3 regions of the Pantoea osteomyelitidis genome follow, and region 2 is predicted to be linked to each of the others. Evidence: predicted binding sites of a transcription regulator. Region 2 holds the regulator's gene; each other region holds the start of a gene.

Region 1 (3,280 bases), on a different contig from region 2:
TTATTACGCGCGGCACGCCGCAATTTTTACGCGTCACCCTGGCGCTTTTCTCCGCCGGTCTGGCGACTTTTGCGCTGCTCTATTGTGTGCAGCCGATCCTGCCTGTGCTGTCACAGCAGTTTGACGTCTCCCCGGCGGCCAGCAGCATTTCCCTCTCGGTCTCCACCGCCCTGATGGCGCTCGGCCTGCTGGTAACCGGCCCGCTCTCCGATGCCATTGGCCGCAAATCGGTGATGGTGACCGCGCTGATGCTGGCGGCGATCTTTACTTTGATCTCCTCCACCATGACCAGCTGGAACGGCATTCTGATTATGCGGGCGCTGATTGGCCTTTCGCTGAGCGGCGTGGCGGCGGTGGGCATGACTTACCTGAGTGAGGAGATCCATCCCGGTTTTATCGCCTTTTCCATGGGACTTTATATCAGCGGTAATTCGATTGGCGGCATGAGTGGACGTTTGCTGACCGGCGTACTCACCGACTTTTTCTCCTGGCGGATCGCCATCGCCGCGATTGGCTGTTTTGCGCTCGCTTCCGCACTGATGTTCTGGAAAATTTTGCCGGAGTCGCGTCATTTTCGTCCGGCTTCGCTGAAGCCGCGCAGCCTGATGATTAATTTTCGTCTGCACTGGCGTGATCAGGGGCTGCCGCTGCTGTTCGCGGAAGGGTTTCTGTTGATGGGGGCGTTCGTTACCCTGTTCAATTACATCGGCTACCGCCTGCTGAGCGCTCCTTATTTTCTCAGTCAGGCCGTGGTGGGCCTGCTGTCGGTAGTTTATCTCACGGGTAGCTGGAGTTCGCCAAAAGCGGGCGCCATGACCGCTCGCTTTGGCCGCGGACCTGTGATACTTGCAGCCACAGCGATCATGCTGGCCGGTTTACTGCTTACCGTCTTTGGTTCAGTCTGGATCATTCTGGCGGGAATGATGCTGTTTACGACAGGTTTCTTTGCCGCCCACTCGGTAGCCAGCGGCTGGATTGGCCCGCGCGCCCGGCGCGCCAAAGGTCAGGCTTCTTCGCTTTATCTGTTCAGCTATTACGCAGGCTCCAGCGTCGCCGGGACCCTGGGCGGTGTTTTCTGGCATCATTTTGGCTGGTCGGGCATAACGGCCTTTATCGCCTCGCTGCTGGTCGTTGCTCTGCTGGTGGGCTGGCGTTTACAGGGCCGGAAACTTTAACGGCATTACATGCTCAGAAAGGCGCTGCGGCGCCTTTTTTGTTACCTCCATACTTAGCACGCTCATCATTTAGTTCCGTTAATAACAGCACCCTTTATCCTCGCTATAATTTCTTTTATTCCAATAATTTCCATAGTTTTTTCATACAGCATGGAGGATACATCATGTCTATCTGGTATTATGTTGATAAAACCTCAGGCTATAACAACAATCATGTGGTACATGCCGCTCACTGTCCTTATCTGCCTAAAATGCAGCATCGTCTGTTTCTCGGCACCTTCTACAATCCCGTCGCGGCAATTCAGCAGGCACGAAAATATTATCCCGGCGCAATGGGCTGTGCGACCTGCTGTCCTGTAAACCTAAAAAAAAACCTGACCGATCAGAATAGTGTGGCACTAAAGCATATGGTCAAACTCTGATTGCGGCAGCCTTTGCAGCAAGGCGGTTTCATTAGCGCGGCGCAAGTTGTTTGTGAAGTTGGCATCGCCGGGCGGCTATAACCGCTGGCTATCGTCCCGCCGCAGGCGATAAAAAATATTCAGCGATAAATCCCCTCTCTGATGTTTCCCTTCTGGCGCTCTTCATCCACAATAGTGAGTAATTTGTGACGGAGGTCACTTTCGCTGAGCGCTTATCACGTTCAATTTTGCTGTTCTGACTGATTTGACATCCCATGCAATCAACAACTGTTTCACGTAAAACGGCCTGGCTGCGCGTCGTGCTGCTGGCCATCGCCGCCTTTGTTTTCAATACCACCGAGTTTGTTCCGGTCGGCCTGCTCTCCGACATCGCCGCCAGTTTTTCCATGAAGACGGCAGATGTGGGGATTATGCTCACCATTTATGCCTGGGTTGTGGCGCTGCTTTCGTTGCCCCTGATGCTGCTGACGCGGCAGATCGAGCGGCGTCTGCTGCTGTCACTGCTGTTCGTGATCTTTATCGCCAGCCATGTGCTCTCGACCGTCGCCTGGGATTTCGTCTCGCTGGTGTTGTCGCGTATCGGCATTGCGCTGTCGCATGCGGTGTTCTGGTCGATTACCGCCTCACTGGCGATTCGTGTCGCGCCCGCCGGAAAGAAAACGCAGGCGCTGAGTATGCTGGCTACCGGCACCGCGCTGGCGATGGTGCTTGGAGTGCCGATTGGGCGCGTGGTAGGTCAATATTTAGGCTGGCGCACCACCTTCGGCATGATTGGCGTTTCAGCGCTGGTGCTGCTGGTTCTGCTCGCCCGCGTGCTGCCGAAGCTGCCGAGCGAGCACACCGGATCGTTGAGTAGCGTGCCGATGCTGTTTCGTCGCCCGGCGCTGGTCAGCATGTATCTGCTGATCACTCTGGTGGTCACGGCGCATTACACCGCCTACAGCTATATCGAACCTTTCATGCAGGTCGTCGCCAACGCGGGCCAAAACTTTACCACCCTGCTGCTGCTGCTGTTTGGATCTGCCGGTATTCTCGGCAGCGTACTGTTCAGCACCCTCGGCAATAAATTCCCTTCGTCGCTGTTGATCGCCGCCATTGGGCTGATTACGCTCTGTATGGGGCTGCTAATTTTCGCCGCTGTGCGCCCAACCGCCATCTCCATGCTCTGTATTATCTGGGGCATGTCGATGATGATGATCGGACTGGCGGTGCAGGTGCGCGTGCTGTCGCTGGCACCGGATGCGACCGATGTGGCGATGTCTCTGATGTCCGGTATTTACAATATCGGTATCGGGGCGGGCGCTCTGTTGGGTAATCAGGTGAGCGAGCATCTGAACATGGCCGATGTGGGCAATGTCGGGGCGATTCTGGGGCTGGCCGGGCTTTTCTGGTGTACCTATATTTTCCGCCGCTATCCGCAGCTGCGTTCTAACGGCTAAAAAAAAGGCTTCAGAGGATAATCTGAAGCCTTTTTCTTTTTCCTGCCGGACACGATTAATTATAGATGATCGCTGTGCCATGCAGGTTGTTGTCGCCAGAGGTCGAAGTGATGCGGAAAGACTTTGCTCCCGCCGCTGCGGCCTTCTCCGACAGTTGATTCTCCAGCGATGTCAGATCGCTGCTGCCGGTGGCGCTGATCACGCCGATTTTCTGCTGATCGACCGGCGAATAATTCACTTGTTG
Region 2 (3,280 bases):
TTTCGCGGCTGACGGAGAGCGGATGACACTGGGGCGGCAATCATGCTAACAATGCACATCGCCCGATCTTAACAGGGAGTTTTATCATGTCAGCCAGGCATCCGATTATCGCCGTTACCGGTTCCAGCGGCGCCGGCACCACCACCACCAGCCTCGCCTTTCGTAAAATCTTTCAACAGCTGAGTCTGCACGCGGCCGAGCTGGAGGGTGACAGTTTCCATCGCTACACGCGGCCGGAAATGGATATGGCGATCCGCAAAGCGCGCGATCTCGGTCGTCACATCAGCTATTTCGGCCCGGAAGCCAACGATTTCGGCCTGCTGGAGCAGACTTTTACCGAGTATGGTCACAGCGGCCACGGGCAGTCGCGCAAATATCTTCATACCTACGATGAAGCGGTGCCGTGGAATCAAGTGCCGGGAACCTTTACGCCCTGGCAGCCGCTGCCCGCCAATACCGACGTGCTGTTTTATGAAGGACTGCATGGCGGCGTAGTGACGCAGCAGCACAACGTGGCAGAGAAAGTGGATCTGCTGGTGGGCGTGGTGCCCATCGTCAACCTGGAGTGGATTCAGAAGCTGGTGCGCGATACCAGCGAGCGCGGCCACTCGCGCGAGGCGGTGATGGATTCGGTAGTGCGATCGATGGAAGACTACATCAACTTTATTACCCCGCAGTTTTCACGCACCCATATCAACTTCCAGCGCGTGCCCACGGTCGACACCTCAAACCCCTTCGCCGCCCGCAGTATTCCCTCGCTGGATGAGAGCCTTGTGGTGATCCATTTTCGCGGGCTGGAAGGGATCGATTTTCCCTATCTGCTGGCGATGTTGCAGGGATCATTTATTTCGCACATCAACACGTTGGTGGTGCCGGGCGGCAAAATGGGTCTGGCGATGGAGTTGATCATGGGGCCGCTGGTAAAACGGCTGATCGAAGGGAAACGTATCGAATAAGCTGTGAGGCCGCCGCGTCCGGCCTCACGCTGGCGTTACTGCGCCACGACTTCGTAGCTGTGGGTGATCTCCACGCCTTTGCCCAGCATGATCGCCACCGAGCAGTACTTTTCCGCTGAGAGATCCACCGCGCGCGCCACCGCTTTGTCGCTAAGATCTTTGCCGCTGACAATAAAGTGCAGATTAATATAGGTAAAAATGCGCGGCGCCTCTTCGCGGCGCTCGGAGGTCAGCTTCACTTCGCAGTCCGCCACTTCGTTGCGTCCTTTTTGCAGGATCGACACTACGTCAATAGCGCTGCATCCGCCTGCGGCCATCAGCACCATCTCCATCGGACTCGGCGCTTTGTCGCCCGAGTTGCCATCCATCAGCACCTGATGACCGGATGAGGATTCTCCCAAAAATGTCAGCCCTTCAACCCACTTCACACGAGCCTGCATAATAAACTCTCCTGATTCATTTAGTTAACGTCAGAGTACGCCCTCGCCGGCGAAACAGCAATCGGCCGGATTCGCCGTTTGCTGAAGCGAGACAACACAAGACAGTCGGTGAAAGCTGTGCTACAAACAGAGCTGAAAATATTTTTCGTCACTTATAGACGAATGCGGGACGAATCACGAGCACAGCTCACGACGGAGACCCGAATAATTTCCTGAATGGGAAACGCTTGACGATTTCACCGCCTGACAGGGAAAACGGCCCCCTGTATTTTGGGCACGATTACAACAGAGGATAACAGAGAATGGTTCTCGGAAAACCGCAAACAGACCCTACACTCGAATGGTTCCTGTCCCATTGTCATATTCATAAATACCCATCGAAAAGTACCTTGATTCACCAGGGCGAAAAGGCTGAAACGCTTTACTACATCGTGAAAGGCGCCGTTGCGGTGCTGATTAAAGATGAAGAAGGTAAAGAGATGATCCTCTCCTATCTGAATCAGGGCGATTTTATTGGCGAGCTTGGCCTGTTTGAAGAGGGCCAGGAGCGCAGTGCCTGGGTACGCGCGAAAACCGCGTGCGAAGTGGCTGAAATTTCCTATAAAAAATTTCGCCAGCTGATCCAGGTGAACCCGGATATTTTAATGCGCCTCTCATCGCAGATGGCGCGTCGCCTGCAGGTGACTTCAGAGAAAGTGGGTAATTTAGCTTTCCTTGATGTGACGGGCCGCATCGCTCAGACGCTGCTTAACCTGGCGAAACAGCCGGACGCCATGACCCACCCCGACGGGATGCAGATCAAAATCACCCGTCAGGAGATCGGTCAGATCGTTGGCTGCTCACGCGAAACCGTCGGACGTATTCTGAAAATGCTGGAAGATCAGAATCTGATCTCCGCACACGGCAAAACGATCGTCGTCTACGGCACCCGCTAATTCCGTATCACTCACGGCGTGATGGCAACATCGCGCCGTTTTTATTTGCGATGAGCTGATGTGGCGCCGAATCATCTACCATCCTGAAGTCAACTACGCCCTGCGGCAAACGCTGGTTCTTAGCCTGCCGGTGACGCTCGGCTGGCTGCTGGGCGATCTGCAAAACGGACTGCTGTTCTCGCTGGTGCCCGCCTGCTGCAATATCGCCGGTCTGGACACGCCCCATAAACGTTTTTTTAAACGGCTGATTGTCGGCGGCAGTTTGTTTGCCGCCAGCAGTTTGCTGATCCAGTGGCTGACGCTGAAGCAAGTGCCGTTGCCGCTGATTCTGTTTCTGATGCCGCTGCTGCTGGGCGTTACCGGCGAGATCAGTCCACTGCATGGACGGTTGCTGCCCGGCGCGCTGATCGCTGCCATCTTCACTCTCGGCCTGGAAGGGCATATGCCTGTCTGGGTGCCGCCGCTGCTCTATATCGGCGGCACGCTCTGGTATGGGCTGTTCAACTGGTTCTGGTTCTGGCTGTGGAAAGAGCAGCCGATGCGCGAAACCCTGAGCCTGCTTTTTCGCGAGCTGGCGGATTACTGCGACGCCAAATATACCTTGCTGACGCAGCTCACCGATCCGGAAAAAGCGCTGCCGCCGCTGCTAACGCGCCAGCAAAAAGCGGTGGATCTCATCACCACCTGCTATCAGCAGATGCACATGCTCTCCGCCAGCCGGGACAACAGCCATAAGCGGCTGACGCGCGCCTTTCAGGTTGCGCTCGATCTGCAGGAGCATATTTCCGTCAGCCTGCATCAGCCGGAAGAGGTGCAGAAGCTGGTGGAGCAGAGCCACGCCGAAGCGGTGATCCGCTGGAATGCCAAAACCATCTCCACGCGCCTGCGCGAACTGGCGGACGACATTCTTTATCATCAGCTGCCGGACCGGTTCGACATGGATAAGCAG
Region 3 (3,280 bases), on a different contig from region 2:
GTAAGGATCAGCGGTAAGCCGGTCAGCCCCGCTTTATACCCAATCACCGTGCCAATGGTCGCCATCCACAGCAGCGCCTGACCGGTGAGAAAGATATATTTGAACGGCGTGATGCGGGCGATAATGATATTGACGATAAAGATCACCAGCAGCGTCAACGCCACTTCCGACCCCAGTTCGCGGTTAGCTAATCCGGCAATGGCGGCGACGTCGGTGATATAACCCTGCATGCCGAAACCGTGGGTAAAAATGGTATTCAGGAACGTTAAGGTGCCGACAATAATATTAATGCCGGCCATCATAATCAGGAATCCCAGCAGGGTTTTAAAGGTGCCTTCCACCACCTTCCCCGTGGATTTCTTTTGCAGCAGCAGACCTACCAGGGCAATACAGGCGATCAGAATCGATGCCTGTCCCAGTAAATCTTTCACCAGAAAATTGATCACACTATTCATAGTTGGCAACCTTTAAATTACGCTCTTTCATAAACGCTACGATTTTTTGCTCAATTTCCGCTTTATCGGTCAGCTTGTTGAGAATAATCACCCGCTTCATCTCTTCCGGGCTGGCGTCGGCATTTAGCACATCGGCAAAGGCTTTTTGCGTCAGGATCATGTCTGACTTAAAAGCATTCGCTTCGGAAATGGTGGTGTGATCGATATCCGCTTCAATCTCCAGTTTTTTTAATACCGCCTTTGCGCTCATTTCAATGGCAAAGCTGGAACCCAGACCACATCCGCAGACACAAAGTATTTTCAGCATGGTTATCTCCTCACAGAATATTAAGTTGTCTGGCGAGTTTGTAATGCGCGCCTTCGGTATCGACCAGACGTTTTTTTATGCTCATCAAATCAATTGGAATGGGCTTGTTGCTGCCATTAATAATTACCGCTTTATTACGCATTCCGGACTGAATACAACGTACAACTTCACTGGCCATGATGGTGCCCTGAAAAATCTCTTCGCAGGTAGGCTCGCCATTACGCAGGCCGTAACCGATGATGGTTTTACGAATACGCACTCCGATCAGCGGCTCCAGCTGTTTAATTAAGGTATCGATAGCGCCCTGAAATCCCGGCGAATATTCGCGCGTATAGCCTTCCGAGCAGAGAATAATCACGCTGTTCTGCTCGCTCAGGCGCTGCGTAATACGCGCCGCCAGTTCCTGAGCAGCAATCTGATATTCGGGGATTAGCGCAAAATCGGCATTGGATTTAATCGCGGACTGTAACGTCAACTCACCGCAATAACCGCCCAGCAGCTCAACCATAAAAACGCGCCCGGTCAACGCCCGGCCAGTATTACGCAGCTTTGCCACCTCTTTTAGAACTTGTTCGCAGGCGGTAGAAAAACCAATGGTGTAGTCGCTGCCGCTGACGTCATTATCAATCGTCATGCCGACGCCAAAACAGTTCACGCCAAATTCGCTCAGGATATGCAGAAATTGCAGCGATCCGTCGCCGCCAGCCATAATTAATACATCAATACGCAGCGATTTTAATTGTCTGGCAATGGTTTCATATTCGCTGCGTACCAATTTTCTCTGGGTTCTTCCTGACTGAATCACCGGAATGGCGGCAATAGCGTAATCCACTAAATCGCGCTGGCTAACCTCCTGATGACGATTCTCCAGCAGGCCCGGAATACCGCCGTTAAATAACACCATTTCCGCCTGCGCCAGTCGCGCGATCTGGAAAATAAAATTATTTATACCGGTGACGTCGCCACCGCTGATTACCATTCCGATTCTCATCATCAAATATCCTTAATCACGGGCTGCTGATAATCATTGTTACGTTCGTATCGGCTTATATTTGCAGGAGAGATCACAAAACTGACATGGATTAGATCGCGGATGGCATTGACAGAGGGTTAGATACGCCAAATTTTGCGATCTTAATCACAAAAATACGCATAATGGTTTTTTCTATTTATAGTTAAATATCAGCAGGTTAAAAGGGCTTTTTACTTTGTCTGTTTCTGATTTCTTTTCACAGTACGGCGCTTTTTTCCTGTTAATACAGAAATGTGACTATCACCTCATTTTTATTGGTCGCCAGGCAATGACCGCAAAAAATAACCTCGGTGTTATCCACAAAAATATAAAGGGAATAAAAGAATTTGCACCATGAAGGTAATTCCGCATCCAGAGCGATTGACTTTGCTTATGTGAAACCTGTCCAATAATGCGGCACTGAAACCACCTCAGAAGAGAACAGATGACTTCCCCGCAGGATATGATTAGCCAGCTGAAAAATGTGGTTGGCGCTAAACAGCTTTTAACTCATCAGGATGACAAAGCCTGGTATACCAAAGGTTTTCGCGTAGGCCGTGGCGATGCGCTGGCCGTTGTCCTGCCGCAAACCCTGCTTCAGCTCTGGCAGATCATGCAGATCTGCGTGGCCTGCGACGCTATCATACTTATGCAGGCGTCGAATACCGGCGTCACCGGCGGCTCGACTCCTGACGGCAACGATTACGATCGCGATGTGGTGATTGTCAGCACTCGCCAGCTCAAGGGCGTGCAGGTAATCGACGATGCGCGTCAGGTTATCGCCTTTCCCGGCACCACGCTCACCGAACTGGAGCAGACGCTGCAACCGCTGGGGCGCGAGCCTCACTCGGTTATCGGCTCCTCCTGCATCGGCGCTTCAGTGGTGGGCGGAATTTGTAATAATTCCGGCGGCTCGCTGATTCGACGTGGCCCCGCCTTTACGGAAAAATCGCTGTTTGCCCGTATTCATCCTGACGGCAGGCTGGAGATGGTGAATCATCTGGGGATTGCGCTGGGCGATGCGCCGGAAGAGATGTTGCGTCGGCTGGAGCAGCGCGACTACACCACCGGCGATCATGCGCAGTGGGCGGGAAAAATCTGGGCAGATGATTACGCCAGCCAACTGCGCGACGTGACGGCGGACAGCCCGTCGCGCTACAACGGCGATGTACGTTATCTGCATGACAGCGCAGGCTGCGCCGGTAAGGTCGTGGTATTCGCCGTGCGTCTGCCGACCTTCGAGGCGAGCCAGCAAACCAATACTTTCTATATCGGCACCGATGATGAGCAGGAGCTGGTAGCGCTGCGCCGGTTTCTGCTGGAGAAAATGCAGGAGCTGCCGTTGCAGGCGGAATATATCCACCGCAACGCCTTTGATTTAACCGTGCGCTATGCCAAACATATGTATCTGGCGATCCGCAAGCTGGGCCCGCAGGCGTTGCCGACGCTGATGGCGAATAAGGCGAAGTGGGACGTGCGCGTCAGCCATCTGAAATTTTTACCGCG

The links. The regulator CRP, encoded in region 2, controls carbon source genes, mostly activating them, when cyclic AMP is high. The targets are predictions, from matches to a motif close to ATGTGANNNNNNTCACAT.
Region 1: the regulator CRP is predicted to act here: its motif matches at 1,781-1,798, upstream of ABU178_RS10245 (sugar transporter).
Region 3: the regulator CRP is predicted to act here: its motif matches at 2,027-2,044, upstream of ABU178_RS09920 (6-phosphofructokinase).

Annotation. Positions count from the first base shown of each region.
Region 1 covers NZ_JBGFSN010000004.1:1,083,852-1,087,131, forward strand. Annotated here, with positions in the region: gene ABU178_RS10235 (MFS transporter) at 1-1,175, shown strand, start outside; gene ABU178_RS10240 (hypothetical protein) at 1,340-1,597, shown strand; gene ABU178_RS10245 (sugar transporter) at 1,852-3,036, shown strand; gene bhsA (multiple stress resistance protein BhsA) at 3,092-3,280, opposite strand, start outside.
Region 2 covers NZ_JBGFSN010000008.1:19,155-22,434, forward strand. Annotated here, with positions in the region: gene ABU178_RS16885 (YheU family protein) at 1-12, shown strand, start outside; gene ABU178_RS16890 (phosphoribulokinase) at 87-956, shown strand; gene ABU178_RS16895 (OsmC family protein) at 992-1,396, opposite strand; gene crp (cAMP-activated global transcriptional regulator CRP) at 1,699-2,331, shown strand; gene ABU178_RS16905 (YccS/YhfK family putative transporter) at 2,390-3,280, shown strand, end outside.
Region 3 covers NZ_JBGFSN010000004.1:1,016,789-1,020,068, reverse strand. Annotated here, with positions in the region: gene ABU178_RS09930 (PTS sugar transporter subunit IIC) at 1-455, opposite strand, end outside; gene ABU178_RS09925 (PTS sugar transporter subunit IIB) at 448-762, opposite strand; gene ABU178_RS09920 (6-phosphofructokinase) at 773-1,753, opposite strand; gene dld (D-lactate dehydrogenase) at 2,220-3,280, shown strand, end outside.